DNA from 4 places in the Streptomyces sp. NPDC051664 genome. Region 4 is predicted to be linked to each of the others. Evidence: riboswitches for the same ligand, from Rfam matches in the RefSeq annotation. Region 4 holds a riboswitch; each other region holds the start of a gene.

Region 1 (6,972 bases), on a different contig from region 4:
TCCGGCCCTACGACGCCCGGCTCGCCGACGCGCTTGTGCGCGACGCCACGGGTGTGATGGTGCGGCTGCCGGTGAGCGGGCTGTGTTGAGCGAACCTCCCGCACATCCCACTCGGCGCCGGCTGATCGTCGGACTGACCGCCGCCGTGGCCGCCCTACGGGCAGGGGAGCTGACCGCCGGGGCCGCGCCTTCGGCGCCCCTTGTCCCCGAGCCGGTCCCGGTGGATCGGGCCGGGCTGCTGCCCGCTTCCCTCCTGCTGCCCGACCCGACGACCGCCACGCTGGAGGCGTTTGCGGACACCATGGTCCCGGGCGAGAAGCGGTACGGCGGTGACGTGGCGATCGCCGGGGCGGCCCCCGGTCCCGGCGCCGTACAGGCGGGGGCCGTCGAGCTGCTCAACCTTCCCGATCTCGGCATCGGCGTACTGCTGCCCGAGCTGGCACTGCTCGTCAACACCCGTGTCCTCGCCTATGCGGCCACCCACGGCCGGGTCCTGCTGCCCACTCAACCTCCCTTCGTGGCGCTGCGGTTCGCCGACCGCACCGCGCTCGCCGGAGAGCTGCTCACGCCCGGCGCCCCAGACCGGCAGCTGTACGCGCTGCTCGCACTCTTCGCCGCCGCGGCCTTCGACACGGCAGCCCATCTGCACACCGCCGTAGCCATCCGGCAACGCCACCCGGGCCTGGCCTGGATCGGCTTCCCGGCGCCCGGCGCCGACGGACTGTGGCGCTTCCCCGACTACTCGTACGGCAGAAGGCTCGCCTCCGAGCACCCTCTCACCACCCCCGGAGGGCACCCCGCATGAGCGCCATCGAACGCACCGACGTGCTGGTCATCGGCAGCGGCTTCGGGGGCGCCATCCCCGCCTACCATCTGGCCGCGGGCGGCGCCGAGGTGGTGATCCTGGAACGCGGACCGCATTTCACCGCCCCCGACTTCACCCATGACCTGCGCCTGGGCAGCTATACCCGGATCGTCGACCTCGTGCAGGGCGACGGCATCACCGTCGTCGCCGGGAACTGCGTCGGCGGGTCCAGCGTGGTCTACTTCGCCGCTTCGCTGCGGGCTCCGGGCTTCGTCTTCGACCGCCGCGGCAGTCTGGGCCACCGCCTGTGGCCTTCGACCCTGACCCGCGCCGCCCTCGACCCCTGGTACGACCGGGTCGAGGAGGCTCTGCCCGTCGCCGAGCAGAGCTGGGACCAAGTCCCCTATCCCGGAGGGCTGTTCGCTGCAGCGTGCGCGCGTGCGGGCCGCACCTGCAACCCTGTGCCCGTCGCCGTCGACCTGGCCCGCTGCACCAACTGCAACTGGATGCTGAACGGCTGCCACTTCGACGCCAAGCGCTCCATGCTGCTGAACTACCTCCCCGCCGCGACCGCGCACGGCGCCGAGATCCGCCCGCTCCACGAGGCGCAGACGATCGCTCCCGCCAGCACACCCGGTTACCGCTACCGCGTCTCGTACACGCAGCTCGACGCCGGCGACTACCGGTTGCCGGTCGGCGTGGGGGCGATCGAGGCCAAGACCGTGGTGCTGGCCGCGGGCGCTCTGGCCACCCCCGTGCTGCTGCAGCGCTCGGCTCCCCTGCTCGGCGGCGTCCCGCAAGCCGTCGGGCGCTACTTCTCGGGCAACGGCGACCGCGTGTCCATCGCCGACGTCGACGAAGGCAAGGTGCGCGACCTGCTCGGTCTCGAGCGCGCACCGGGCGTCCCGTACCAGGGCTTCCCCATCGGGAAGCCCATCGGCTCCATGTCGTACGACCGGCTCGACCCGGCAGCGGCGGAGTTCACCCGCTTCTCCCTTCAGCAGATCTACTTCCCCGGCATCACCGACCTGCTGGCGCAGGCCACTGACGCCCCGGCGACGAGCTGGTTCGGCGTCCACAAGAAGGAGATGCGGGCACGCTGGCCGTCGTGGCTCTCCGTGCTCGCCATGACGGAGGACGACAACGAGGGCGTCTTCGGCCCGCCGCCGCCCACCGGAAGCTCGACGCGCGTGGCCACGTCGCTCTGCCTGTCCACGCTGTCGTACCGGCCGACGGCGAACACCCTGCGCGGCTGGGCCGCCGCGGATGCCGAGGCCCGCGCGGTGCTGGAGCGCGACGGTCTTGCGCGGGTGCGGCCCTGGAGCGAGAACGCCGCCGGGTCCGTGAGCGCGCACCCCCTCGCCTCCTGCCGGATGGGTGACGACCCCGCCACCTCGGCGCTCGACGAACGCGGCGAACTACGAGGCCATCCCGGCCTGTTCGTCACGGACGGCTCGGCAGTACCGACCTCGCTCTGCGTCAACCCCTCACTGACGATCGCGGCGCTGGCCGAACGGGCCTGTCCCGGCATCGTGGAGAGCACCGCCGAGGCAGGCGTTCGCGCACGGTACGGGGCCCCCGCGCCCCGGTGAAAGGAATCCCTCGTGAACTCGCTCTACCCGCCGCGGATGACCGGCCGTCCAGGGCGGCTCGAAGTCTGGTACGCGACGTTGACCGATCCTCGTACCGGTACCGGCCTGTGGATCCACCACGAAGTGGTGACGCCCAAGCACGGCGGCCCGGCCCGGGCACATGGCTGGATATCCGTCTTTCCGCCGGACGGACCGCCGGTCACCGAGCGGTTCGGGGCCCCGGAATCCCCGCCGCCCCAGGGCGAGGCGTACTTCGCGGTGCCGGGCGTGCGGGCAACGCCCCGGCTGCTGGAAGGCACCGCGGGCGCGATCACCTGGCGCCTGACGGTCACCGGCGGCGGAGAGCCCCTCTACACCTTTCCGCGCTGGTCCTGGCAGCGTGAGCTGCTGCCCGCCGCCCAGATCGTGCCTGCCCCCGACGCCGTTTTCGACGGGGAACTCGTCGTCGGGGAGCGGCGGTTCACCCTCTCCGGCGCCATGGGAGGCGTCGCCCGGATCGCCGGTCACGGCAATGCCCAGCGATGGGCGTGGCTCCATGCGGGCCTCGGCGGCGGGGACGTACTGGAAGTGGTGGCCGCCGTCGCCCGCCGTCCCACGATGCGGTGGCTGCCACCGCTGCCCATGCTTCAGCTGCGGATCGGTGGCACCGACTGGCCGCGCGACCCGTTGCTGACCGCCCCACTGCTGCGTGCACGGATCGGTCTGCCCGACTGGTCGGTCGCAGGCGGCACCGCGCGGCGCAGGCTACGGATCGATGTGACCCAGGACCCGGCCGACTGTGTGTCGCTCTCCTACACCGACCCTGACGGAGCGACCGCCACGTGCACCAACACGGAACGTGCCACCGTCGACGTGATCGTCGAACGCCGCACCGGGCTGCACCGCTTCGAGGTGGAACACCGCTGGCATCTGGATCGCACGGGTCACGCGGAGGTGGGGACGCGACCGTGAGCACGGCGCGCCGCCCCCCGTGGCGCGGACCGCGCATCCACGCCACGGACGAACCCACCGAGTCGTCTGCCACACAGACCTCGGTGCAGGTGTTCAAAGGGACCGGGTTAGTCTGACCGTCGTACCGGACACGGGGTGCCCTATCCGAGGGCTGAGATCACACCCGTCGAACCTGAACCAGTTCGCACTGGCGGAGGGATGTCTTTCATGCCGTTGACGCATGTTTCCGGCGGGCTGCCCGCCGACGGCCGGCAGACCGTCTTCGACGGACGGATGCCGGCGGCCCCCGGCGACCTCCGCGTCGAGACGCACGGCATCGAGCCGGTCCCCGAGAGCAACCGTTACGGCGGTCCCGGGCGCCTGTTCACCGTGTGGTTCGCTCCCAATCTGACCATGACCGGCGTGTTCACCGGCACCGTCGGCATCGCCCTCGGCCTGGACTTCGCCACCGCGCTCGCCGCCGTCGTGCTGGGCACGGTGCTCGGCGCGGTGCCCACCGCCTACCTGGGCACCTGGGGGAGCCAGACCGGTGCCGGGCAGCTGCCGCTGGCCCGGCTCGCCTTCGGCCGGGCCGTGACGGTGCCCGGCATCCTGCAGTGGCTGTCCTCGGTCGCCTGGGACGCGCTGATCGGGCTGTTCGGCGGGGACGCGCTCGCGCGGCTGTGCGGCTGGCCGTTCTGGCTCGGCGTCCTGGCCATGATGCTGGCCCAAGGCGCCCTCGGCGTCCTGGGCTACGAGGCCATCCACCGGCTCCAGATCGTCATGACCTTCGTGCTCGCCGCCGCGTTCGCGCTGATCGCCTGGCGGCTGCTCGACGGTGTCCATCCGGTCGGCGCCGGCACCGCGCACGGCGCCGACCAGGCCGGCGCGTTCGTCCTGACCAGCACCATCGCGCTGAGTCTGGCCCTGTCCTGGGCTCCGTACGCCAGCGACTTCAGCCGCTATCTGCCGCCCACGACCTCGCGCCCGCGCATGTTCTGGTTCACGCTGCTCGGCCTCGTGGTGTCCTTCGTGGCCGTCCAGGCCCTCGGGTTGCTGGGCGCGTCCGTGCTGACCGACCAGACCGCCGCAGGGGTGGACAAGCTACTGGGCGGTGGGGTGTTGGGCGCGTTCGGGCTGCTCGCCGTGGCGCTGGCTGCGCTCTGCAGCAACGCCATGAACGACTACAGCGGTTCCTTGGCTCTGCAGACCGTCGGCGTGCGCCTTCCGCGCCCGGCGGCAGCCGCTCTCGCCGCCGTCCTCGGCTTCCCTCTGGTGCTGTGGATGCACGCTGCCGACACCACTGCCCGCTTCCAGAACGTGCTGCTGTTCGTCGGCTACTGGATCCCCGGATTCGTGGCGATCGTCATCGTCGACTGGATCGCACGGTCCCGGGCACGGGGCGGTGCGGCGATCGACCTCGCCGCCGAGACCGCCCGGCCGCACTCCGGATGGCCCCCGCTGCTGGCATTCGCCGTCGCCTTCGCCGCGGCCGTGCCGTTCATGGACACCAGTCTGTACGTGGGCCCGGTGGCGGCCGCCCTGCACGGCGCCGACCTCTCGTACTACGTGGCGTTCCTCGTGGCGCTCGCCGTCTACGCGCCGCTACGGCTACGCCATCGCCCGCAGGACTGACCTGCCGCCGGCCGACGGACCCCGACGTCCGTCGGCGCCCGAACGACATCCCCTCCCCCACGGAGCGAAATCCCATGCCCGTTGCATCCGCCGATCACACCGCCTTCGTCCCGCAGGCCCTCGCACGCGTGCGGACGGACTCCCCTCTGGTTCAGTGCCTGACGAACTCGGTGGTCACGGGCTTCACCGCCAACGTCCTGCTGGCGCTGGGCGCCTCGCCGGCCATGGTCGACATTCCGGAGGAGGCCGGCCCCTTCGCCCGGGTCGCCTCCGGTGTCCTGATCAATCTCGGCACCCCGCACGCGGAGCAGCGCTCCGCCATGGTCGAGGCCGCACGGGCGGCGGGTTCGGCCGGCACGCCGTGGGTCCTCGACCCGGTGGCGGTCGGCGCGCTGCCGGTGCGCACCGCGCTGGCACGAGAGCTCCTGCGGCTGCGACCGACTGTGATCCGGGGCAACGCGTCCGAGATCATCGCACTCGCGGGCGCGGGCGACGGCGGCCGCGGCGTGGACTCCTCCGACGGCGTCGGGGCCGCCGAGGAGTCAGCACGCGAGCTGGCGCGTACAGCCGGCTGCGTGGTCGCCGTCTCCGGGCCTGTCGACTTCGTCACCGACGGGGTGCGCAGCGCTCGGATCGCCAACGGTGATGCCCTGTTGACCCGGGTGACAGGGGGCGGCTGCGCGCTGGGGGCGGTGATGGCGGCCTTCGCGGCGGTCGACAAGGACCGGTTCGCCGCGGTGGTGGCCGCCGTCACCGCGTACACGGTGGCCGCCGAGCTGGCCGCGAAGGAGGCCTCCGGGCCCGGCAGCTTCGCCGTCGCCTTCCTGGACGCACTCGCCGCGCTGGAGGAAGCGGACCTCGCCGAGCGGGTGGCTCTCTCGTGACCGCGGCACCGGTGGATCTGTCGGTCTACCTGGTGACGGACACGGCCCAGTGCGCGGCGCGCGGCCGGAGCGTGGCCGAGACCGTCGTCCTGGCAGTGGCCGGGGGCGTCACCGCCGTGCAGATCCGGGAGAAGCACGCCACCGGGAGGGAGTTCCTGCACACGGTTCTGGAGGTGGCCGCCGTCCTCCCCGACCGAGTGACGCTGATCGTCAACGACCGGGTGGACGTGTTCCTGGCGGCCCGCGCCGCCGGCGCACGCGTGACGGGTGTTCACGTCGGCCAGTCGGATCTGCCGCCGGCCGCCGTACGCGAACTCATCGGAGAGGACGCGGTTCTGGGCCTGAGTGCAGCCACCCCCGATCAACTGCGGGCCGCCGCCGAGGATCCGGCGCGCGTCCACCACGTCGGCATCGGCGCGCTGCATGCGACCCGGACCAAGGCGGACGCCCCGGCCCCGCTCGGCCATGCCGGCTTCGCCCGCCTCGCCCGGCTCAGCGACCTGCCCGCCGTTGCCATCGGCGGCATCACCCCGGCCGACCTGCCACGCCTGCGAGACGCCGGGGCGGTGGGAGCCGCCGCCGTCTCCGGCATCTGCGCCGCCGAGGACCCCCTTGCGTCGGCCCGCGCATACGCCTGGGCATGGACCCGTGTCCGGGAGGAGACCCTCGCATGACCGCGCCCGGCCACGTGCTGACGATCGCCGGATCCGACCCCGGTCACGAGCCGGAATTCAGCCCGGCCCGCAGTCGATGCCGACGCCGGGCACCCACGGACTGAGCATGCTCACGGCTGTCACGGGACAGCACTCCCTGCGCGTGGCGCGCCCCTCGCGACGTTCCGGGCGACGGCGTGGCACGCATTCCCGTGGAGGACCGCCGGTGACTGACCGTACCCGTACAGTGTTCCGAGTTGTGAAAGTCTGTTCATACATGAGCGGGTTTCCCACCCGTGACTTGTGCGTGCGACGTACCGCCGAGTAACAACATGTCTCATGAACTTTTTCAGCCGCGGCACCACGCTCCGACGCCCGGCGGCGCCCGCCGCTCCAACGACCCCCGCTGCTGCCGTGATGCCGGATCCCGCCCTGGCAGCTCTCAGCGGAGAGTGGATGATCGACCCCGCCCA
Region 2 (6,972 bases), on a different contig from region 4:
GGGTCTCCCTGGCCGAAGGCCGGGGAAGGGTCCTGGAGGGTCGTATCCACACGAGCGAGTCTACGAGCCGCCGAGGACATGGCTGACGGGCCGGGCGATCCCGGGTCCGTACTGCAGCCGAGCCGTGACAGGGACATGTGCGTCACACGCCTGCGGCACCGTGCGCTCCGCGTGCGTACGAGTGCTCAGAACGCGGGCCGCTCCGGGTCCAGCGCAGCCCGCCCCTCCATCGGTGACGACGCCTCGGCGAAGTGGCGCCGGGGGATCCGGCCCGCGCGGTAGGCCAGCCGTCCGCCGTCCACCGCGTGCCGCATCGCCGCCGCCATCAGCTCGGGTTCCTGCGCCCGGGTCACCGCCGACGCCAGCATCACTGCCGCGCACCCCAGCTCCATCGCGAGCGCCGCGTCCGATGCGGTCCCGGCGCCGGCGTCGAGAATCACCGGTACCCGGGCGTGCTCGACGATCAGCTGGAAGTTGTGCGGGTTGCGGATGCCGAGACCGGAGCCGATCGGGGAGCCGAGCGGCATGATCGCCGCACATCCCACGTCCTCCAGCTTCCGGGCCAGCACCGGGTCGTCATTCGTGTACGGGAGGACGGTGAAGCCGTCGTCCACCAGCGTCTCCGCGGCGTCCAGCAGCTCGATCGGGTCGGGCAGCAGGGTCCGCTCGTCGGCCACCACCTCCAGCTTGATCCAGTCGGTGCCCAGCGCCTCGCGGGCCAGCCGCGCGGTCAGCACGGCCTCGCCCGCGGTGAAGCAGCCCGCCGTGTTCGGCAGGACGCGGATCGAGAGCCGTTCCAGCACGGAGAGCACCGAACCCTGCACGGTCGGATCGAGGCGGCGCATCGCGACGGTGGTCAGCTCGGTGCCCGACGCGGTCAGCGAGCGTTCCAGCACGTCGAGGCTGGGCGCCCCGCCCGTTCCCATGATCAGCCGGGAGCCGAACGTCGTGTCGCCGAGGGTGAAGAGATCGTCGGACATGGTCAGCCTCCCTGGACCGCGGTGAGAACTTCGATCCGGTCGCCGTCGGCGAGCGCGGCGGTGGACCACCGGCTGCGGGGGACGACGGTCTCGTTGACGGCGGCCGCGACGCCGGAGGGCGCAGCGGTGAGGGTGGCGACGAGGGCTTCCAGGGTGGTGCCGGCGGCGATCGAGCGGGGGTCGCCGTTCACGGACACGGAGAGCGCGACGGAGTCGGTCATGCGGGCTGCTCCTGACGTGCGGAGGCGGTGGCGGGGGGCGCGGCGGGCGGCGGTACGGCGGGCCCGAACCGCCCGGGGGTGAACGGGCGGGCCACGGCGGGCAGCTCGCCGGTGGTCAGGAGCTCGGCCATGGCGTCGCCGGTGACGGGGGTGAGCAGCACCCCGTTGCGGTGGTGGCCGGTGGCGAGATACAGGCCCGGCAGGGCGGTGGGGCCGAGCAGCGGGGCGTTGTCGGGGGAGGCGGGGCGCAGGCCGGCCCGGGTCTCGGTGAGCGGCAGTTCGGTGATGCCGGGCACCAGCTCGTGGGCGTCGCGCAGCAGCTCGTACACCCCGCCCGCCGTGACCGTGGTGTCCCAGCCCATCTCCTCGCTGGTGGCGCCGACGACCAACTCGCCGTTCTCGCGCGGGACGAGATAGACATGGCTGCCGCGGACCACGGCTCGTACGGTCCGGGTGAGGAACGGCGCGTACACGGCGGGCACGGTCAGCCGCAGCACCTGCCCCTTCACCGGCCGGACGGGCGGCACGACCTCGTCCGGCAGCCCCGCGAGCCGTCCGCTGAGGCTGCCCGCGGCGAGCACGATCCGGTCGGCTGCGAGCTCCGTGCCGGCTGCCAGTACGGCTCCGGCTGCCCGGTCCCGCACCACCACGAGGCGTTCCGCCCGGTCGCGGTGGAAGACCACCCCGGCCCGTTCGCAGGCCGTCAGCAGGGCGGCGGCCAGCCGGCGGGGGTCGACCTGGTGGTCGCCGTCGACCCGCAGACCGCCGCGCACACCCGGCGCCAGCATCGGTTCCAGGCGGCGGCACTCGCGGCCGGTGAGCCACTCCGACTGCAGCCCCGAACGGTGCTGGAGCGCGTGCAGTTCCCGCAGATGGGCGCGGTCGTCGGAGTCCAGGGCGACCGCGAGGGTGCCGCAGGCCCGGAAGCCGATGTCCTGGCCGCTCGCCGCCTCCAGTTCGGCCGCGAAGGCCGGGTAGCGCGCGGCGGAGGCGAGATTGAGACCGAGCAGCATCTGCTCGCCGTAGTGGAGTTCGGTGACGGCGGCGAGCATTCCGGCCGCGACCCGGGCAGCACCGCCGCCCGGGTCGGGGTCGACGACCGCGGTGCGCAGGCCGCGCTGCGCCGCCCGCCAGGCGGTCACCAGACCGATGATTCCGCCCCCGATGACGAGGACGTCGGATCCGGGTACGCCGGATCCGTCTGCTGATGTGCTCCCGGAGGATCGCATGGGCGTCCAGCCCCTCCCTTCGCCGGCATGACCCGGATCAGGTTCGTACGGTCGGAGGCCGCCCAGCCTCCCTCTCAGCCCGGTGCGTCCGGGCTCCCGCGAGTGTCTTACGTCGGCCACCCTAAACCCCGTCACCCGGCCCCAGTAAGGGAGCGGCCACCGTGGCCCGTTCACTCGACGGACTTGTCCTCTCGCCGGTCGCCGACCAGGCGCCGGGTCAGGTCGGCACCCGGACCCGCTTCACGTACCACGAGGAGAAGGGCGCGATCTGGGCCGACTACGCGGGCGGGGACGTGGTCCGGGGCCATCTCGTCGGCACTCGCACCGGCGATCGACTCGACTTCCGCTACGTCCAGTTGAAGCAGGACGGATCGACCTCCTGCGGACACTGCGTCTCCACCGTCGTCGGCCTTGCGGACGGCCGGGTGCGGCTGGAGGAGCGCTGGGAAGGGGAGTCGCAGGAGGGCAGCGGGACGAGCGTGGTCGAGGAACTCGCAACCTGATGGTTCGTCAGATGCTTAAGGTGGACAGGTGAGCGAACAGCAGACAGAGCAGCCTGGCCGGCGGACAGAGCGCCGCGTCGTCATCGTCGGTGCGGGCATGGCCGGCGTGCAGACCGCGGTGGCCCTGCGGGAACAGGGCTTCACCGGCCCGGTCGCCCTGATCGGTGCCGAACCCCACCAGCCGTACGACCGGCCCCCGCTGTCCAAGGCGGTGCTGCTCGGCACGGCCGAAGGCTCCGCCTTCGACATCGACTTCGAAGAGTTGGGCATCGAGCTGCAACTGGGCCGTGACGTGACCGGCGTACGGGCCGACGCGCACGAACTGGACACCCTGACGGGCCCCGTACCGTACGACGTCCTGGTCATCGCCTCCGGCGCCGAACCGGTGGTGCTGCCCGGCTCCGAGGGGGTGCCCGGCGTCCATCTGCTGCGCACCCTCGACGACGCCGCACGGCTACGGCCGGTCCTCGACCAGCAGCACACCGTCGTGGTCGTCGGCGCGGGCTGGATCGGCGCCGAATTCGCCACCGCAGCCCGCGCCGCGGGCTGCGAGGTCACCGTCGTCGAGGCCGCCGAACGGCCGCTCGCGGGCGTCCTGCCCGCCGAGGTCGCTGCCCCGATGGCCCGCTGGTACGCGCAGAGCGGCGCCGAACTCCTCACCGGCGCCCCGGTGGCCCGGATCGAGCCCGGCAGTGTGGTCCTCGCGGACGGCCGCACGGTTGCCGCCGGAGCGGTGGTCGTCGGGATCGGCGCCCGGCCCGCCACCGGCTGGCTGGCCGGCTCCGGCATCGCCCTCGGTCCGGACGGATCGGTGACCGCCGACGCCGCGCTGCGCACCTCGCTGCCCGATGTGTATGCGGTCGGGGACTGCGCCTCCTTCCCCTCCGCGAGGTACGGCACACGGCTCCTCGTCCACCACTGGGACAACGCCGTCCAAGGGCCCCGGACCGCCGCCGCCAACATCATCGGTGCCGGTGCGGACGGGGCGTCGCAGCTCCTGGCATACGACCCCGTGCCGTACTTCTGGTCCGAGCAGTTCGACCGGTTCGTGCAGTACGCGGGCCATCACGGGGGCGCGGACACCCTGATCTGGCGTGGTGACCCGGCCGATCCCGCCTGGTCCGTGTGCTGGCTGCGGGGCGGCGCACTGGTCGCCGTCCTCGCCGTCGGGCGGCCGCGCGATCTGGCCCAGGGGCGCAAACTCATCGAGGCGGGGGCACGGCTGGATCCGGTGCGGGCAGCCGACCCCGCCGTACCGCTGAAGTCGGCCAGGGCCGATGCCCCGTAGCGGCACGCCCGGAGGGGTTCCGGAGCCCTTGCGGGCACTGGGTCGACCCCCGTCCGGTCGGGTCCGCGTGCCGACTGTCGGTCCGGGATGGCACGCTTGACCCCGTGACCGAGATTGACGCAAAGATTGATGCTCTCGTCCCCGCCTGGCTCCACCTTCCCGACATCGCGGAAATGCTCGATGTCGAGGTGACGCGCGTGCGGCAGCTGGTCAAGGAGGGCCAGCTCATCGCCGTACGACGTGGTGAGAACCGGACGCTCCAGGTGCCTGTTGCCTTCATCGACGGCAACAAGGTGGTCAAGGGCCTCTCCGGCACCCTGACGCTCCTGAGGGACGACGGCTACACCGACGAAGAGATGCTGGAGTGGCTCTTCACTCCCGACCCGACCCTGCCGGGTACCCCCGCGCAGGCGCTGAGCGAGAATCGCGGCACGGAGGTGAAGCGCCGCGCCCAGGCGCTCGCCGTCTGACCGGGACAACCGCACGCGGGGTACGGGCACGGTCCGTTCCGAACGGCCCGGCCCGTACCCTCGCAGCACGCCGCACCGCTGTACCAGCCCGACCGTGTCGTACCGCTGAATTCCGTACAGCTGTATCAAGGGGGAACCTCGCCATGCCCACGCCTCGCGAGCTGCTGTCCGACGCCCGGCTCTATCTGTGCACGGATGCCCGCAGGCGCCAGGGCGACCTGCCCGCCTTCCTCGATGCTGTGCTTTCCTCCGGGGTGGACATCGTCCAGCTGCGCGACAAGGGCATGGAGGCGGCCGAGGAGCTCGAACACCTCGCGGTCCTCGCCGACGCCTGCCGACGCCACGGCAAGCTCCTCGCCGTGAACGACCGGGCCGATGTCGCCCACGCCATCGGGTCCGACGTGCTCCACCTCGGCCAGGGAGACCTGCCGGTCCCCGCCGCCCGCGCCATCATCGGCGAGGACGTGGTGATCGGCCGCTCCACGCACGCGGAGCCCGAGGTCGACGCCGCCGTCGCCGAGCCCGGCGTGGACTACTTCTGCACCGGACCCTGCTGGCCCACCCCCACCAAGCCCGGCCGGCACGCCCCCGGCCTCGACCTCGTGCGGTACGCCGCCTCTCTCGCCCAGCCGCGCCCCTGGTTCGCCATCGGCGGGATCGACGCGGGCAACCTCGACGAGGTGCTGGACGCGGGAGCGCGCAGGGTCGTCGTCGTACGGGCGATCACCGAGGCCGACGACCCGGTGGCGGCCACCGCGGAGCTGACGAAGCGGATCAGGGCGCGCGCCGACGGCTGACAGGCGCGTCACGGAAATCACAGGTCATCCGGAGCAGGTCGGAGGACTGTCCGAAGGGTGGACAAACCACCAGTCAATTCGGGCAATTGCCGCTGGTCCGGTTGGGGGACCGTCGCGCCCTGGTTAATCTGCAGTATGGCCCTTGGCACTCCCTCTACCAGGACGGATCACGCACGCACCGTGCGTGAGCTGCTGGCGACCGGCAAGACTTCGTATTCGTTCGAGTTCTGGGCGCCCAAGACCGAGAAGGGCGAGCGTAATCTCTGGAATGCGTTGCGCCGGGTCGAGGCGGTGGGCCCGAGCTTCGTCTCCGTGACGTACGGGGCCGGTGGTTCCACCCGGGCCGGGACGGTCAGAGCCACCCAGCAGATCGCCGCCGACTCCACGCTCACCCCGGTCGCGCACCTCACGGCCGTCAACCACTCCGTCGCCGAACTGCGCAACATGATCGGGCAGTACGCCGACGCCGGGATCAGGAACATCCTCGCCGTGCGCGGCGACCCGCCGGGCGACCCGATGGGCGCGTGGGTCGAGCACCCGGAGGGTGTGCGGTACGCGGCCGACCTCGTCCGGCTCATCAAGGAATCCGGCGATTTCTGCGTCGGGGTCGCGGCATTTCCCGAGATGCATCCGCGCTCGACCGACTGGGACACCGACATCCGGCATTTCGTGGACAAGTGCCGCGCGGGTGCCGACTATGCGATCACGCAGATGTTCTTCGATCCGGACGACTATTTGCGGATGCGTGACCGCGTGGTTGCTGCGGGTTGCGACACGCCCGTCATCCCCGAGGTCATGCCGCTCACCAGCGTCAAGCAGTTGGAGCGGTTTCCGCAGCTCAGCAACGCGACGCTGCCCTCGTCCCTGAAAGACCGCATCCTTGCCGTCAAGGACGACGCAGCCGCTGTACGCTCCATTGGCATCGAGTTCGCGACGGAGTTCTGCGCGAGGCTGCGCTCCGAGGGTGTGCCCGGGCTGCACTTCATTACGCTCAACAACTCGACGGCAACGCTCGAAATCTACGAGAATCTCGGACTGCACAAGCAGTCGTGACCGGCCGTACCCGCCATGATCCCGGGCGGCGGCCGTAGAAATGGGGGCGGGCATGGGCTGGACGGTCCTCTACATCGCGTTCGGCATCGTGGCGCTGTGGCTGCTCGGCGAGGTGCTCCTGCAGTACAAGGCGCGGCTGCGCTGGCGTCTGCTCGCCTTCACCGGCTTCGCCGGTGTGGTCGTCGGCGTGCTGATGCCGTCCGTGCCCGTCATCGCCGTCGGAGCGATCGCGTTCGCCATCGGCCAGACGTACGTCACGCTCTCCTTCCGGCGCGGCTTCTCGACCGGCTGGGCCATAGGGGGCAGCCCGGGCGAGAGCCGTCGCCGTCGAAGCAGCGGTGACCGGGACACCCGCCGGGAGCCCACGCTCGAGGTGTCGGACCTGGAAGTGGGGTACGACCGGGAGGGCGAGGACGAGGCGGAGAACGCCG
Region 3 (6,972 bases), on a different contig from region 4:
CAGACGATCTCGTGGTCCGCGACCTCCAGATCCACCACGTCGAGCGCCGCCCGCTTCCCGAAGAGGACGGTTGCGGCTTCCAGTGTCAGCATGTCCAGAACACCCCGAGCATCTTCAGAACTCCCCGGACCGGTCCGGGCGGATACGTTCGAGCAGCAGCAGCGACACCGCGCACACCAGCATCAAAACGGTGCTGAGGGCCATCGCCTGGCCGTAGTTGAGCTCCCCGGACCGCCCGAGCAGCCGGGCCACGGCGACGGGCAGCGTCGGGTTGTCGGGCCGCGCGATGAACACCGTCGCCCCGAACTCGCCGAGCGACACGGCGAACGCGAAGCCCGCCGCGACCAGCAGCGCCCGCCGCACCAGCGGCAGGTCGACCTCGCGCCAGGCCCGCAGCGGTGACGCGCCGAGCACCGCCGCCGCCTCGCGCAGACGCCCGTCCACCGCCCGCAGGACCGGCAGCATCGTGCGTACGACGAACGGCACACCGACCAGCGCCTGGGCCAGCGGCACCAGGATCCAGGTGGTCCGCAGGTCCAGCGGGGGCTTGTCCAGCGTGATCAGGAAACCGAAGCCGACGGTGACCGCGGACACCCCGAGCGGCAGCATCAGCAGCGCGTCGAAGCCGCGGACGAGCCGCCCGGCCCGCCTCGTCAGCGCCGCCGCCGCGAGCCCGCCGACGACCAGCGCGATCGCGGTCGCGACCAGGGCGTACTGCAGTGAGTTCCAGATCGCTTCGAGCGGCGCGACCAGGAAAGTGCCGCCGCTCGCGTCCACGGACCGCAGAGCGCGGTAGTAGTCGAAGCCATGGCCGCCGGGCACGTCCAGCGAGCGCTCCACCAGCACGCCGAGCGGCAGCAGGATCAGCACCAGCACGGTCAGCAGGACCCCGCCGAGCAGCGCCCGCTGCCCGGCGCCGCGCGGCCTGCGGGCGGTCTGCGCCGGGTCAACCAGCTTCAGCGCCGTCTCCCTGCGCCGCACGGTCCAGGCGTGTACAGCCAGGACCGCGCCGACGGCGGCGAACTGCACCATCGTCAGCACGGCGGCCGTGGGGAGGTCGAGCAGCTGGGCGGTCTGCCGGTAGATCTCCACCTCCAGCGTGGAGTACGCCGGACCGCCGAGGATCTGCACGACCCCGAAGGAGGTGAACGTGAAGAGGAAGACCATCAGCGCCGCGGCGGCCACGGCGGGCGCGAGGGCCGGCAGCGTCACCCGCCGCCACGCTGCCAACCGCCCGGCGCCCAGCACCCGGGCGGCCTCCTCCTGCCGTGGGTCGAGCTGCGACCACAGGCCGCCGACGGTCCGTACGACCACCGCGTAGTTGAAGAAGACATGGGCGAGCAGGATCGCCCACACGGTGGTGTCGAGCCGTACGCCCGCCAGTTCGTCGAGGAAGCCGCCGCGCCCGAGCAGCGCCAGGAAGGCCGTCCCGACGACGACGGTCGGCAGGACGAACGGCACCGTGACGACCGCCCGCAGCAGTTGTTTGCCGGGAAAGTCGAAGCGGGCGAAGACATAGGCGCCGGGCAGCGCGATCAGCAGGGTCAGCGCGGTCGAGGCGAGCGCCTGCCAGGTGGTGAACCAGAGGACGCCGAGGATGTCCGGCCGGCTGAGCACCTCGCCGATCCGGCCGAACTGCCAGACGCCGTCGGCCTTCAGCCCGCGGCCGACGATCGCGACGACGGGGTAGGCGAAGAACACCGCGAAGAACGCGACGGGCACGGCCATCAGTCCGAGCCGCACCGCGCCCCCGCGCCACGCCCTCGGGCGTGCGGCGCCCGCCGCGCGCCCCGGCCGGGCGCGCGGACCTGCCCCGCGCGCGCCCGGGCCGGGTGCGGGCGTCTTCGTTACTTCACTACGAGCGAGGACCACGACTGGACCCACTGCTCACGGTTCTTGGCGATGGTGTCGGGGGCCACGGTGGTCGGCTTGTCGACCGTCGCGCCGAACTCGGTGAAGATCTCCGGCAGCTTCGCGTCCTTGGTGACCGGGCTCACGAACATGTTGAGCGGCATGTCCTCCTGGAACTTCTTGCTGATCAGGAAGTCCAGCAGAGCCTTGCCCCCGGCCTCGTTCCTCGCGCCGTTCAGCAACCCCGCGAACTCGATCTGGCGGAAGCAGGTGCCGGTCGCGACCCCCGTCGGGGCCTCGGTCGGCTGCGGCTTCGCGTACAGCACCTCGGCCGGCGGGCTGGAGGCGTACGACACGACGAGCGGCCGGTCGGCCTTGGCCTTCTTGCCGCCCGCGGAGCCGGAGAACTCCTCGTTGTACGCCTGCTCCCAGCCGTCGACGACCTTGACGCCGTTGCTCTTCAGCTTCTTCCAGTAATCCTGGTAGCCGTTCTCGCCGTAGGCGGCGACGGTGCCCAGCAGGAAGCCGAGCCCGGGCGACGAGGTCGCGGCGTTCTCCGTGACGAGGAGGTTCCTGTACGCGGGCTTCGCCAGGTCGTCGAAGGTCGTCGGCGGCGCGAGCTTCCGGTCGGCGAAGTACTTCTTGTCGTAGTTGATGCAGATGTCGCCGGTGTCGATCGGCGTGACCCGGTGCTTGGTCGCGTCCAGCTGGGTATCGGCCGCGACCCGGTCGCTGCCCTTCGCTTCGTACGGCGTGAACAGACCGTTGTCGAGGGCGCGGGAGAGCAGCGTGTTGTCGACGCCGAAGAACACATCGCCGCGCGGGGATCCCTTGGTCAGGATCTCCTGGTTGAGTGCGGCGCCGGCGTCACCGCTCTTGAGCACCTTGACGGTGTAGCCGGTCTCCTGGGTGAACGCCTTCAGTACGTCCTTGGAAGCGTTGAAGGAGTCATGGCTGACCAGGGTCACGGTCTTGGACCCGGAGCCCTTCGTGCCGCCGGCCCCGGAGGCCGAGCCGTCGGAACTGCTGCAGCCGGCGAGTGCCGTGACGCCGAGCGCGGCCGCGACGGCCGTCGCCGCAAGCTGCTTGGTGCGGCGCGTGGTACCGGTGGTGCTCATTGTTGATTCCTCCTGGGTTTGACCAGGAAGAGACGCGGCCCTGCCCACCGGGAGGTGGGCAGGGCGCAACAGCATGAGTTGATGACCGAACTTCCTACCCGGAATGACCCGGGCGAGGTTCAGAGGGTCTGCGGCCAACCTGTCGTCGGTGCCGCACTCTCAGCGCTGTGGCGCTCCCCTGTCGGAATATGAAATTGATTTCGGCCCAGATTACACGGGCCGTCTTTCAGCGCTCGGATGCCGCCAGCTGCCCGCACGCCCCGTCGATCTCCTGACCGCGGGTGTCCCGCACGGTCACGGGCACCCCGTGGGCGGCGATCGCCTCGACGAACGCCTTCTCGTCCTCGGGCCGCGAGGCGGTCCACTTGGAGCCGGGCGTCGGGTTCAACGGAATCAAGTTGACATGCACACGCTTGCCCTTGAGGAGCCGGCCGAGCAGGTCACCACGCCAGGCCTGGTCGTTGATGTCGCGGATCAGCGCGTACTCGATGGAGATCCGGCGGCCGGACTTCTCCGCGTACTCCCATGCCGCGTCGAGCACCTCACGCACCTTCCAGCGCGTGTTCACCGGCACGAGCGTGTCCCGCAGCTCGTCGTCCGGCGCATGCAGCGAGACCGCGAGCCGGCACTTGAAGCCCTCGTCGGCGAAGCGCAGCATGGCCGGCACCAGGCCCACGGTGGAGACGGTGATCCCGCGCTGAGACAGGCCGAGGCCGTCCGGCTCGGGGTCGGTCAGCCGACGGATCGCGCCGACCACCCGCTTGTAGTTGGCCAGGGGCTCGCCCATGCCCATGAAGACGATGTTGGAGAGCCGTGCGGGCCCGCCCGGCACCTCTCCGTCGCGCAGCGCCCGCATGCCGTCCACGATCTGGTGGACGATCTCGGCGGTCGACAGATTGCGGTCCAGGCCGGCCTGCCCCGTCGCACAGAACGGGCAGTTCATCCCGCATCCGGCCTGCGACGAGATGCACATCGTCACCCGCTCCGGGTACCGCATGAGGACGGACTCGACCAGCGTCCCGTCATGCAGCTTCCACAGCGTCTTACGGGTCGTGTCGTCGTCACAGCTGATGTGCCGGACCACGGACATCAGGTCGGGGAACATCGCCTCGGCGAGCTTGTCCCGCGAACCGGCCGGGATGTTGGTCCATTCCGCCGGGTCGTGCGCGTACCGCGCGAAGTAGTGCTGCGACAGCTGCTGCGCACGGAAAGGCTTCTCGCCGATCGCGGCGACGGCTTCCTTGCGCTCGGCGGGCGTGAGGTCGGCGAGGTGCCGCGGCGGCTTCTTGGCTCCGCGGGGCGCGACGAAAGTGAGTTCTCCGGGCTTAGGCATGGTTCCTCCAGTGTTGCAGACACGCCGTGGTCGCAGAGGCCTTCACCAGCTCAGGAGGGATGAGGTGCGCACACGCCCGGTCGTCGTCGGTCGTCATCAGTCGACGTCGGCGGCCCTTTGGCGGCCCACGGACGGCCCAGCCGCCCCGAGGGACAGTGACCGATCGCACGAAAGGCGAGTGGTACGCACAGCGTCCCACCGAGACCTAGAATCGAATACGTGTCCGAAAACTTCTCTCGTCTGGATCGCCTGCGCATCGTGCGCGAGTGGCAGGCGTATCAGCTCGGCCGAACCGATCGGACGATCGCCGAGCTGGAAGAACGCGAGGCCGCGGCCGTCCGGGCAGCACGCACCCTGCCGCCGCCGGCACCCGACTGGAGACTCTCCCTGCAGCGCGCGGGTGGCACGTCCCATGCCGACGCCGTCCACACGGGCGACTGCGGCATGGGCGGCAAGAGAACCAAGCCGATGACCCGGGAGCAGGCCCTGCGTGCGCTCACGGAAGACGGCATCACGGCCTGCCCGTACTGCCGGCCGGACAGAGAGCTGGGAGTGCTGTGAACCACGGACCATCGGAACCTGAGGACATGAGCGAAGCACCCATCGTCATCCACCGCCCAGCCGGAACGGGTGGCCGTCGGGTGACGATCCGCGCCCAGGTCGCGGGCCTCGCCCGCAGCGACGACGACGTGATCGAGTTCCTGCGCCGCGCGGGCCTGCCCGACGCCGGTGACGTACTGGACGACCCACGATGGGTGCAGTGGCAGGGCGGCCGACCACACCAGTACGGCGCGGCCTCTGTCGATGAGACTGCCGGCCCGCCCGGCCCGCAGCCGTAGACAGACCCACAGCAACCTCGAATCGGGACAGGTGGGCCGACACCCGCTTCAGGAATTGGATCCCCGGTTTCCGCCATGCCCGTGAACAGGCATGGTTCTTGCAGTCCCGCAGACAGAAGAGTGAGGGCCCGCCGCCCTCTGGACAACGGACCCTCACTCACAAAAAAGCAGGTCAGGATGGGTGGCGACCCGACTGTTCAGCTGGAGCCGACGAACAGCACCAGCAGCAGCCAGACCACCGGAGCGGTCGGCAGCAGCGAGTCCAGCCGGTCCATGATCCCACCGTGACCCGGCAGCAGCGTGCCCATGTCCTTGATCCCGAGATCCCGCTTGATCATGGACTCACCCAGGTCGCCGAGGGTGGCGCTGGCGGCGACGGCGAGGCCGAGCAGCAGACCCTGCCACCAGGTGCCACCGTCGATCAGGAACTGCATGCACAGCGCACCGGCGACCATCGCGAAGGCGACCGCCCCGAACAGGCCCTCGCGGGTCTTGCCGGGGCTGATCCGCGGCGCGAGCTTGTGCTTGCCGAAGCGCCAGCCGACGGCGTACGCCCCCGTGTCACTGACCACGGTCAGCAGCAGGAAGGTGAGGACCCGCTGCGGCCCGTCGTCCGCGCTCAGCAACATCGCGACGAAGGTGGCCAGGAACGGTACGTAGAACGCGGCGAAGACTCCGGCCGTGACGTCCTTGAGATACCCCTCCGGCGGCTCGGTCATCCGCCAGACGAGCAACGCCAGGGCGGTCAGCGCCATCGCGACCCACGCGCCCTCGGCGCCGCGGACATAGCCGGCCACGATCATCGCCGCGCCGCCGACCGCGAGCGGTACGAGCGGCGCCTTGATGCCCTTGCGCTCCTCGAGCCGGGAGGTGAGCTCCCAGAGGCCGACGACGACGGCGATCGCTATCACACCGATGAAGACGGCCTTGACGATGAAGAGCGAGGCGACGATGACGGCACCGAGCCCCACGCCGACCCCTATGGCGGCTCGCAGATCACGGCCCGCACGTTTCTTCTGCGGGGGCGGCGGGGTGGACATGGGCTCCTGCGGCTTCTCGTCACGGAACAGGGGGCCACCGCCCCGGCGGGCGGCTCCCCTGTCCCGCTCGTCACGGTCGTCACGGTCGTCAGCGTCTCTACCTGCGTCGGGAACGTCAGGCACGATGGGCATGGGCCGAGTGTGCTGGGCGTCATGCACATCGTATGCAGGACCCGCCGGAGCAGCCTGCATCTCGGGCGCACCCCAGTAGCCGGCCTGCGGAGCGCCCCAGGAAGAGTCGTTCATCAGACTTCGAGCAGCTCGGCTTCCTTGTGCTTGAGCAGCTCGTCGACCTGCGCGACGTACTTCGCAGTGGTGTCGTCGAGCTCCTTCTCGGCGCGGCGCACCTCGTCCTCGCCGGACTCCTTGTCCTTGACCAGCTTGTCCAGGGTCTCCTTGGCCTTGCGGCGGACGGCCCGGATCGAGATCTTGGAGTCCTCGGCCTTCGTCTTCGCGACCTTGATGTAGTCGCGGCGACGCTCCTCGGTGAGGTCCGGGAAGTTCACCCGGATGATATTGCCGTCGTTGCTCGGGTTGACGCCGAGGTCGGAGTCACGGATCGCCTGCTCGATGTTGCGCAGAGCGCTCTTGTCGAACGGCGTCACGACGGCCATCCGCGGCTCGGGAACCGAGAAAGAGGCCAGCTGGTTGATCGGGGTCAGCGCGCCGTAGTAGTCGGCGACGATCTTGTTGAACATCGCCGGGTGCGCACGGCCGGTGCGGATCGCGGCGAAGTCCTCTTTCGCGACCACGACGGCCTTCTCCATCTTCTCCTCGGCCTCGAGGAGGGT
Region 4 (6,972 bases):
GGCCGGTGAACCTGTCGTGCGTCCGGATTCACCACCCCTGGTGCATCACACTGCACGATCCGCATTCCTATGATGGGCGCACGACACCGCGGACCACCCCGACCAGCAGGGCCCGTCAGGTGTACGGCGGCGCGACGGTGGTGGAGGGGTCGATGACACAGGGGGCCGGTCAGGAATCCGTGGAGTGGACAGCGACGTTGCGTGACTTCCGTGTGCCGCCCTATGCGCAGACTCCGGCGCCGCCCGTGGCGCCGCACCCCGGCAATGTCGCACCGGGCGACGAGCCGGAGGGATACACGCCCACCGCGCGCGATCTTCCCGTGATCAACCGCGGTGACACCGTCCAGGTGCAGGCCGTCCCGGATCAGCGGCCCGCCACGGACCAGGGTCTCGGACCGCTGTACGTGGTCGGCGACGTCCACGGCTATCTGGACGAGCTTCACGACGCCCTCAGGGAACAGGGCCTCATCGACGCCGAGGGTGCCTGGGCCGCGGGCAACGCCCGGCTCTGGTTCCTCGGCGACTTCACCGACCGCGGCCCGGACGGCATCGGCGTCATCGACCTGGTCATGCGTCTGTCCGCCGAGGCCGCGGCCGCGGGCGGCTACTGCAAGGCCCTGATGGGCAACCACGAACTACTTCTCATCGGCGCCAAGCGGTTCGCCGACACACCGGTCAACTCCGGTGCGGGCACCGCCACCTTCCAGGCCGCCTGGCTGCTCAACGGCGGCCAGAAGACCGACATGGAGCGGCTCCAGGACGTCCACCTCCAGTGGATGTCCCGTCTCGACGCGGTCGTCGAGGAGGACGGGCACCTTCTGATGCACTCCGACACGACGGCGTACCTCGAGTACGGCTCCACCATCGAAGACGTCAACGAGACCGTGCATGCCATTCTCACGCGTAACGACGCCGACGAGTGCTGGGACCTGTTCCGCAAGCTCACCAGGCGGTTCGCCTTCCGCGACGAGGGGGGCTCGCAGGCAGTCCAGGAGCTGATGGCGGCGTACGGCGGACAGCGCATCGTCCATGGTCACAGCCCCATTCCGTATCTGCTCGGCGAGGTCGGCTCGGAGGACGGCGAGGACAGCGCCGGCCCCGTGGTGGACGGCCCGCACGTGTACGCGGACGGGTTCGCCATCGCCATGGACGGCGGCGTGACCATGGCCGGAAAGCTGCTGGTCGTCCGGCTGCCCTTGCATGACTGACGGTCTTCGGGGAAGACGCATCCACGACCTGACCACGCCGACCACTGGGCCTATTTACGGAAACCCCCTGTCACCCCGTGCCGTGGGCGCTCTACCATCGGCCTATCAGTAGCAGGCTCTCCTCCGTTTCCGCCCAACTGCCCGGTCCAAGCGGGTACTCAGGCCCAACGGAGCATCGGGGGATGCACATGAACAGCGCTCCGCACCTGCTGGCCGAGGACCGACCCGAGTACGAGCGGATCCTCGGCGATGCGCTACGCCACGCTCACGAACGACCGGATCTGGCCGGAGTCGGTGAACGGCTCAACACGGAACAGCTGCGCACCATGGCGCTGAACGCCACGGCTCTGATCACCGCGGCGGCAGCCACCGAGTACGACCACTACGTGAAGGTCCGCGAAGAGCTGCGCGGACCGGCCGCCGACTCGGCCCAGGGCTCGGGCCTCGGGTCCGAAGCTGACGATCCGGACCGGCCTGGCGCCGGCATAGGGGCGGTCGTCACCGTCCTGGCGCCGATGCTCGCGGGCACCGCCGCCCTGATCTTCCTGCTGGTCGGCTACATCCTGAAGATGCTCAGCAGGCCCCCGTCGTTCGCCGACACCATGGTCACCGCCGGCTGGTTCTTCGCCGCGGTCATGGCGGCAGCGATACTGGCCGCCGCCATCGGACTGCTCACCACGGCGCTGCGCAACGGCTCGACGTCGCTGCCGGCCGAGGAAACCGAGGACGAGCTGCCGGAGGATGTGGCGCGCGCCAGGGAGGCCTGGCGCCATGCGCTGCTGGAGCGGGGCATCCTGCCGTTCCTGCGGGATGCGCTCGCCGATCCCACGGCCGGCCCCGCATCACGTACACCGCACCGTTCGGCCAACCGCATCCCGAAGATCGGCTACTCCAGGCCGGACTTCTCGGGCCCGGAAGAGGGCCCGGCGGCGGGTCCCCGCCCGTCGTTCACCAGCCCCGACTTCACCAGCCCGGACTTCGGCGGCCCGGAACACGAGCTGGACTGACCGGGTCGAATCCCTTGTTCGTCGTCCTCGTGCCGGCGATCGGAGCCGGTCTCTCCTCGTACCCGTGGCCCGGCTCCTCCTTCAGGCTTTCGGCCTGGAGACGTGCACTGCGCCGCGACGGTTCTCGCAGCGCCCCGGCGCAGTACACCACCCGATGACTCAGTCCGCGATCGGCAGATAGACGCGGTTGCCGGCCGCCGCGAACTCCTTGGACTTCTCCGCCATGCCCGCCTCGATCTCCGACTGCGAACCGCCGTGCTCACGACGGATGTCCTGAGAGATCTTCATCGAGCAGAACTTCGGGCCGCACATCGAGCAGAAGTGCGCCGTCTTCGCCGGTTCCGCCGGCAGCGTCTCGTCATGGAACTCCCGCGCCGTGTCCGGGTCGAGAGCCAGATTGAACTGGTCCTCCCACCGGAACTCGAAGCGTGCGTCCGACAGCGCGTCGTCCCAGTCCTGCGCACCCGGGTGCCCCTTGGCGAGGTCCGCCGCATGGGCCGCGATCTTGTAGGTGATGACGCCCGTCTTCACGTCGTCCCGGTTGGGCAGGCCCAGGTGCTCCTTGGGCGTGACGTAGCAGAGCATCGCCGTCCCCCACCAGGCGATCATCGCGGCGCCGATGCCCGAAGTGATGTGGTCGTACGCCGGGGCTACATCGGTGGTCAGCGGGCCGAGCGTGTAGAACGGCGCCTCCTCGCAGATCTCCTGCTGGAGGTCGATGTTCTCCTTGATCTTGTGCATCGGGACATGGCCCGGGCCCTCGATCATCGTCTGGACGCCGAACCGCTTGGCGATCGAGTTGAGTTCGCCGAGCGTGCGCAGTTCGGCGAACTGCGCCTCGTCGTTGGCGTCGGCGATCGAGCCGGGACGCAGCCCGTCGCCCAGCGAGTACGTCACGTCGTACGTCGCGAGGATCTCGCAGAGCTCCTCGAAGTTCTCATACAGGAACGACTCCTTGTGGTGCGCCAGGCACCAGGCCGCCATGATCGAGCCGCCGCGGGAGACGATGCCGGTCTTGCGGCGGGCGGTGAGCGGGACGTACGGGAGGCGCACGCCGGCATGGACCGTCATGTAGTCGACGCCCTGCTCGGCCTGCTCGATGACGGTGTCCTTGTAGATCTCCCAGGTCAGTTCCTCCGCCCTGCCGTCGACCTTTTCGAGGGCCTGGTAGAGCGGAACGGTGCCGATCGGCACCGGGGAGTTACGCAGAACCCACTCACGGGTGGTGTGAATGTTGCGGCCGGTGGAGAGATCCATGACCGTGTCGGCGCCCCACCGCGTCGCCCACGTCATCTTCTCGACCTCCTCCTCGATGGAGGAGGTGACCGCGGAGTTGCCGATGTTGGCGTTGACCTTCACCAGGAACCGCCTACCGATGATCATCGGCTCGATCTCCGGGTGGTTGACATTGGCCGGCAGGACCGCCCGGCCCGCGGCGATCTCCTCGCGTACGACCTCGGGTTCGACGTTCTCCCGGATCGCCACGTACTCCATCTCCGGGGTGATCTCGCCCCGCCGGGCGTACGCGAGCTGGGTCACCGGCTGCCCCTCGCGGCTGCGGCGCGGCTGCCGCGGGCGACCGGGGAAGACCGCGTCGAGGTTGCGCAGTCCGCCGCGCGGCGAGGTGTGCTTGAGCCCGTCGTCCTCGGGGCGGACCGGGCGGCCCGCGTACTCCTCGGTGTCGCCGCGGGCGACGATCCAGTTCTCCCGCAGCGGCGCGAGGCCGCGGCGGACGTCGGTGTCCGTGGTGGGATCGGTGTACGGCCCCGACGTGTCGTACAGCGTCACGGCGTTGCCGTTGGTCAGGTGCACCTGCCGGACCGGCACCCGGAGGTCCGGGCGCGAGCCCTGGACGTATCCCTTGTGCCAGCCGATGGACTTTCCGGCCTCGTCACTCTGGTTCGAGGCAGGCGTGCGTGCGTCCGATGTGGTCATGAGACCTACTCCCTACGCCGGCATTACCCGGTAACAGGTTCGGCGGTCGGCGCAGCCTGTCCCGTACGGATGTACGGATATCAGCGCCCTCTCAGCCCGGTGCTCCGAGCTCCCGCGTGTACAAAGGTGTCATCAAGCTAGCGCCCTTCGAGGCGTACTGAACAGTGGACCCCTTCACTTCTTGCGATGATCCCCCGGTGACGTCCCCTCAAAATGACTCCGGACCGCAGGACCATCAGCACGGTCACTCGCACAGTCACGGGCCTGCGGCGCCGGTCTCGAAGCATCTGCGCAAGGTCATCGCGGCCGTCCTGATCCCGTTCACCACCGCTGTCGTCGTCGGCCTGGTGGTGCTCTGGCCGGGCGGTGCACCCGCGCACGAGCGCACCGGCGTCGGCTTCGACCGGCAGACCCAGCAGGCCACGGTGGTGAACGTCGACAAGGTCGACTGCAAGGACGTGAACGCCGCGCAGACCGCTGCCACCGGCAACACCACGACGCCGTCGGGGAACGCCACTCCCGGCCAGGAGCCGGGGCTGTGCGAGAAGGCCACGATCGAGGTGACGACCGGCCACGACAAGGGAAGGACCTTCGTCGAGATCGTCCAGCCCGACGCGCCACGGCAGTTGCACGAGGGACAGGGCGTGATCGTCGCGTACGCCCCCGACGCGCCCCATGACCTTCAGTACTCCGTGACGGATGTGGACCGGAAAGTCCCGATGGCTCTGCTGGCCGGGATCTTCGCTCTCGCAGTGGTCGTGGTGGGCAGGCTGCGCGGGGTGATGGCGCTGATCGCGCTCGCCGTGTCGTTCGCCGTGCTGACCCTGTTCATCCTCCCCGCGATCCTGCAGGGTTCGAACCCGCTGCTGGTCGCGGTCATCGGGGCCAGCGCGATCATGCTGATCGCGCTCTACATGTGCCATGGGCTGACCGCCCGCACCTCGGTCGCGGTCATCGGCACGCTGATCTCACTGCTGCTGATCGGGCTGCTCGGTTCGCTCTTCATCGACTGGGCGAGCCTGACCGGCAACACCGACGACAGCACCGGCCTCATCCACGGCCTGTACCCCCACATCGACATGAGCGGCCTGCTGCTGGCCGGTGTCATCATCGGCTCGCTCGGCGTGCTGGACGATGTGACGGTCACCCAGACATCGGCGGTCTGGGAACTGCACCAGGCCGACCCGACGATGGGCGCGCGGAAGCTGTACCGGGCAGGCATCAGGATCGGTCGCGACCACATCGCCTCAGTGGTCAACACGCTGGTGCTCGCCTACGCCGGCGCCGCGCTTCCCTTGCTGCTGCTGTTCTCGATCGCGCAGAGCAGTGTGGGCACGGTGGCCAACAGCGAACTCGTGGCGGAGGAGATCGTACGAACGCTGGTCGGGTCGATCGGACTGGTCGCCTCGGTGCCGGTGACGACGGTGCTGGCGGCGCTGGTCGTCTCCGCGGACCGCACAGGGCTCGGCGCGGGAACCGAAGCTTCGGCACCCGCACGGAACGGAAGGGGCCGGCGTCGCAGGGCGAGGCATTGACGCTCAAGGCTGTGGCCGTCCCGGCGCGGAGTGCATATCACCCGTTCGGCAGATACCGCGTTCGACCGGCGCGCCATCCGTCGGCGCAAACCTTTTCAACCGGCGTTCTGTTCCTTGGCCAGGATCCGGCCCAGCGCCTCCTCGAGGTTGCCCTCGAAGTCACTCAGCGTGCACTCCTGGCCGAGGGGGACGAGCTTGTCCGTCCGGTCGAGAAACGCGACGAGTGGCGCCGTGCCGGCCCTGAAGAGAGCGCGGTCCGCGCCGACCTGAAGCCGGATGTGTACGTCGGACAGCCCCTCGGGCTCAGTGGGACTGATGTGCACATCACCGTCACCGCTGGGGCTGTTGAGGCCGTCCAACAGAAGCTCACGACCGAAAGCCCAGGTGACGGGGGCGTCGCCGGGCAGATGGAAGGTCATCCGGATCGCGTACGGATCGCATACCTCGTACCGGAGCTCCACCGGGATACGGAATGAGAGCTCCTCGGAGACGAGAAAACTCATCATGACCTCAGCTTGAACCGACTCGCGCATCGTTCAACCCCGCAGTAGATGAATCTGGCCAGGAATGATCCCCCATGGCCCTATTGACGCCATCGTGGTGTACGCGATAGCAGATCACAAGGAGTGATTTTTCAGATACTGATAGAGAACACCAACGAACGCAAGAGGCTCGCCACTTCACCGCGTAGTCGTTCGACTGCGGGGAGCAAGCGTTCTTCTTCCTCGAGAGGTACCGAAATGGCCATGGCGGCAGCCGTGTAGCCGACTGCGATCGGGATGGCGGCGCAGACCGTTCCGAGGGCGTACTCCTGTCGTTCGACAACAGGTTCGGTTCGCTCCAACGACCTCAAACGCTCAAGAAAAGCCGGTCGGTCCCGCACCGAGTAGCGGGTCAGCGGCTGCACAGGGTGACGATCCAGATGGTCCTCACGGGCCTTCTCGTCGAGCCGGCTCAAGAGACACTGGCCGATCGCATGGGCATGTCCGGTCTCCCGGAACGAGGCCCACTCCTCGACCGCCGGTGCTGCGGGGGTGTCGGCGACCGCGATGAGTTCGATCTCACCCTCGCGGTAGACGGCGCAGTACACCGGTGCACCGATGATGTCGCGCCAGCGGGCCAGCGACTGGGCCATGGTGCTGCGACGATTCTGCAGCGCACCGTCGTCGACCAGCCTCTCGGCGGCGGAGCCGAAGAGGAATACGCCGTTCTCCCGGCGCAGATAGCCTTCGTGGGTCAGGGTGCGCAACAGGTGATAGGCAGTGGGAAGGGGAAGCCCCGCTTCCC

The links. A riboswitch is a leader RNA that binds a small molecule or an ion and turns the genes downstream of it on or off. The one in region 4 is predicted to bind thiamine pyrophosphate.
Region 1: it holds a riboswitch for thiamine pyrophosphate, as region 4 does, so the genes downstream of both, ACIA8E_RS33340 (purine-cytosine permease family protein) here and thiC (phosphomethylpyrimidine synthase ThiC) in region 4, are expected to answer to the same signal.
Region 2: it holds a riboswitch for thiamine pyrophosphate, as region 4 does, so the genes downstream of both, thiO (glycine oxidase ThiO) here and thiC (phosphomethylpyrimidine synthase ThiC) in region 4, are expected to answer to the same signal.
Region 3: it holds a riboswitch for thiamine pyrophosphate, as region 4 does, so the genes downstream of both, ACIA8E_RS00140 (thiamine ABC transporter substrate binding subunit) here and thiC (phosphomethylpyrimidine synthase ThiC) in region 4, are expected to answer to the same signal.

Annotation. Positions count from the first base shown of each region.
Region 1 is NZ_JBITCU010000028.1:84,477-91,448, reverse strand. It holds gene ACIA8E_RS33360 (hypothetical protein) at 1-89, shown strand, start outside; gene ACIA8E_RS33355 (DUF5987 family protein) at 236-805, shown strand; gene ACIA8E_RS33350 (GMC family oxidoreductase N-terminal domain-containing protein) at 802-2,397, shown strand; gene ACIA8E_RS33345 (hypothetical protein) at 2,410-3,348, shown strand; TPP riboswitch at 3,470-3,564, shown strand; gene ACIA8E_RS33340 (purine-cytosine permease family protein) at 3,556-4,962, shown strand; gene thiM (hydroxyethylthiazole kinase) at 5,037-5,846, shown strand; gene thiE (thiamine phosphate synthase) at 5,843-6,520, shown strand; gene ACIA8E_RS33325 (YceI family protein) at 6,839-6,972, shown strand, end outside.
Region 2 is NZ_JBITCU010000004.1:203,997-210,968, forward strand. It holds gene pknB (Stk1 family PASTA domain-containing Ser/Thr kinase) at 1-50, opposite strand, end outside; gene ACIA8E_RS09975 (thiazole synthase) at 186-980, opposite strand; gene thiS (sulfur carrier protein ThiS) at 983-1,201, opposite strand; gene thiO (glycine oxidase ThiO) at 1,198-2,430, opposite strand; TPP riboswitch at 2,428-2,540, opposite strand; gene ACIA8E_RS09990 (hypothetical protein) at 2,592-2,933, shown strand; gene ACIA8E_RS09995 (NAD(P)/FAD-dependent oxidoreductase) at 3,031-4,221, shown strand; gene ACIA8E_RS10000 (Rv2175c family DNA-binding protein) at 4,326-4,691, shown strand; gene thiE (thiamine phosphate synthase) at 4,835-5,488, shown strand; gene metF (methylenetetrahydrofolate reductase [NAD(P)H]) at 5,624-6,541, shown strand; gene ACIA8E_RS10015 (hypothetical protein) at 6,594-6,972, shown strand, end outside.
Region 3 is NZ_JBITCU010000001.1:26,817-33,788, forward strand. It holds gene ACIA8E_RS00130 (ABC transporter ATP-binding protein) at 1-92, opposite strand, end outside; gene ACIA8E_RS00135 (ABC transporter permease) at 115-1,728, opposite strand; gene ACIA8E_RS00140 (thiamine ABC transporter substrate binding subunit) at 1,848-2,969, opposite strand; TPP riboswitch at 3,043-3,159, opposite strand; gene rlmN (23S rRNA (adenine(2503)-C(2))-methyltransferase RlmN) at 3,196-4,302, opposite strand; gene ACIA8E_RS00150 (DUF6233 domain-containing protein) at 4,522-4,863, shown strand; gene ACIA8E_RS00155 (hypothetical protein) at 4,890-5,141, shown strand; gene ACIA8E_RS00160 (phosphatidate cytidylyltransferase) at 5,339-6,427, opposite strand; gene frr (ribosome recycling factor) at 6,427-6,972, opposite strand, start outside.
Region 4 is NZ_JBITCU010000006.1:174,640-181,611, reverse strand. It holds gene ACIA8E_RS14335 (metallophosphoesterase) at 153-1,208, shown strand; gene ACIA8E_RS14330 (hypothetical protein) at 1,391-2,215, shown strand; gene thiC (phosphomethylpyrimidine synthase ThiC) at 2,375-4,150, opposite strand; TPP riboswitch at 4,143-4,276, opposite strand; gene ACIA8E_RS14320 (YibE/F family protein) at 4,348-5,685, shown strand; gene ACIA8E_RS14315 (SsgA family sporulation/cell division regulator) at 5,781-6,218, opposite strand; gene ACIA8E_RS14310 (IclR family transcriptional regulator) at 6,320-6,972, opposite strand, start outside.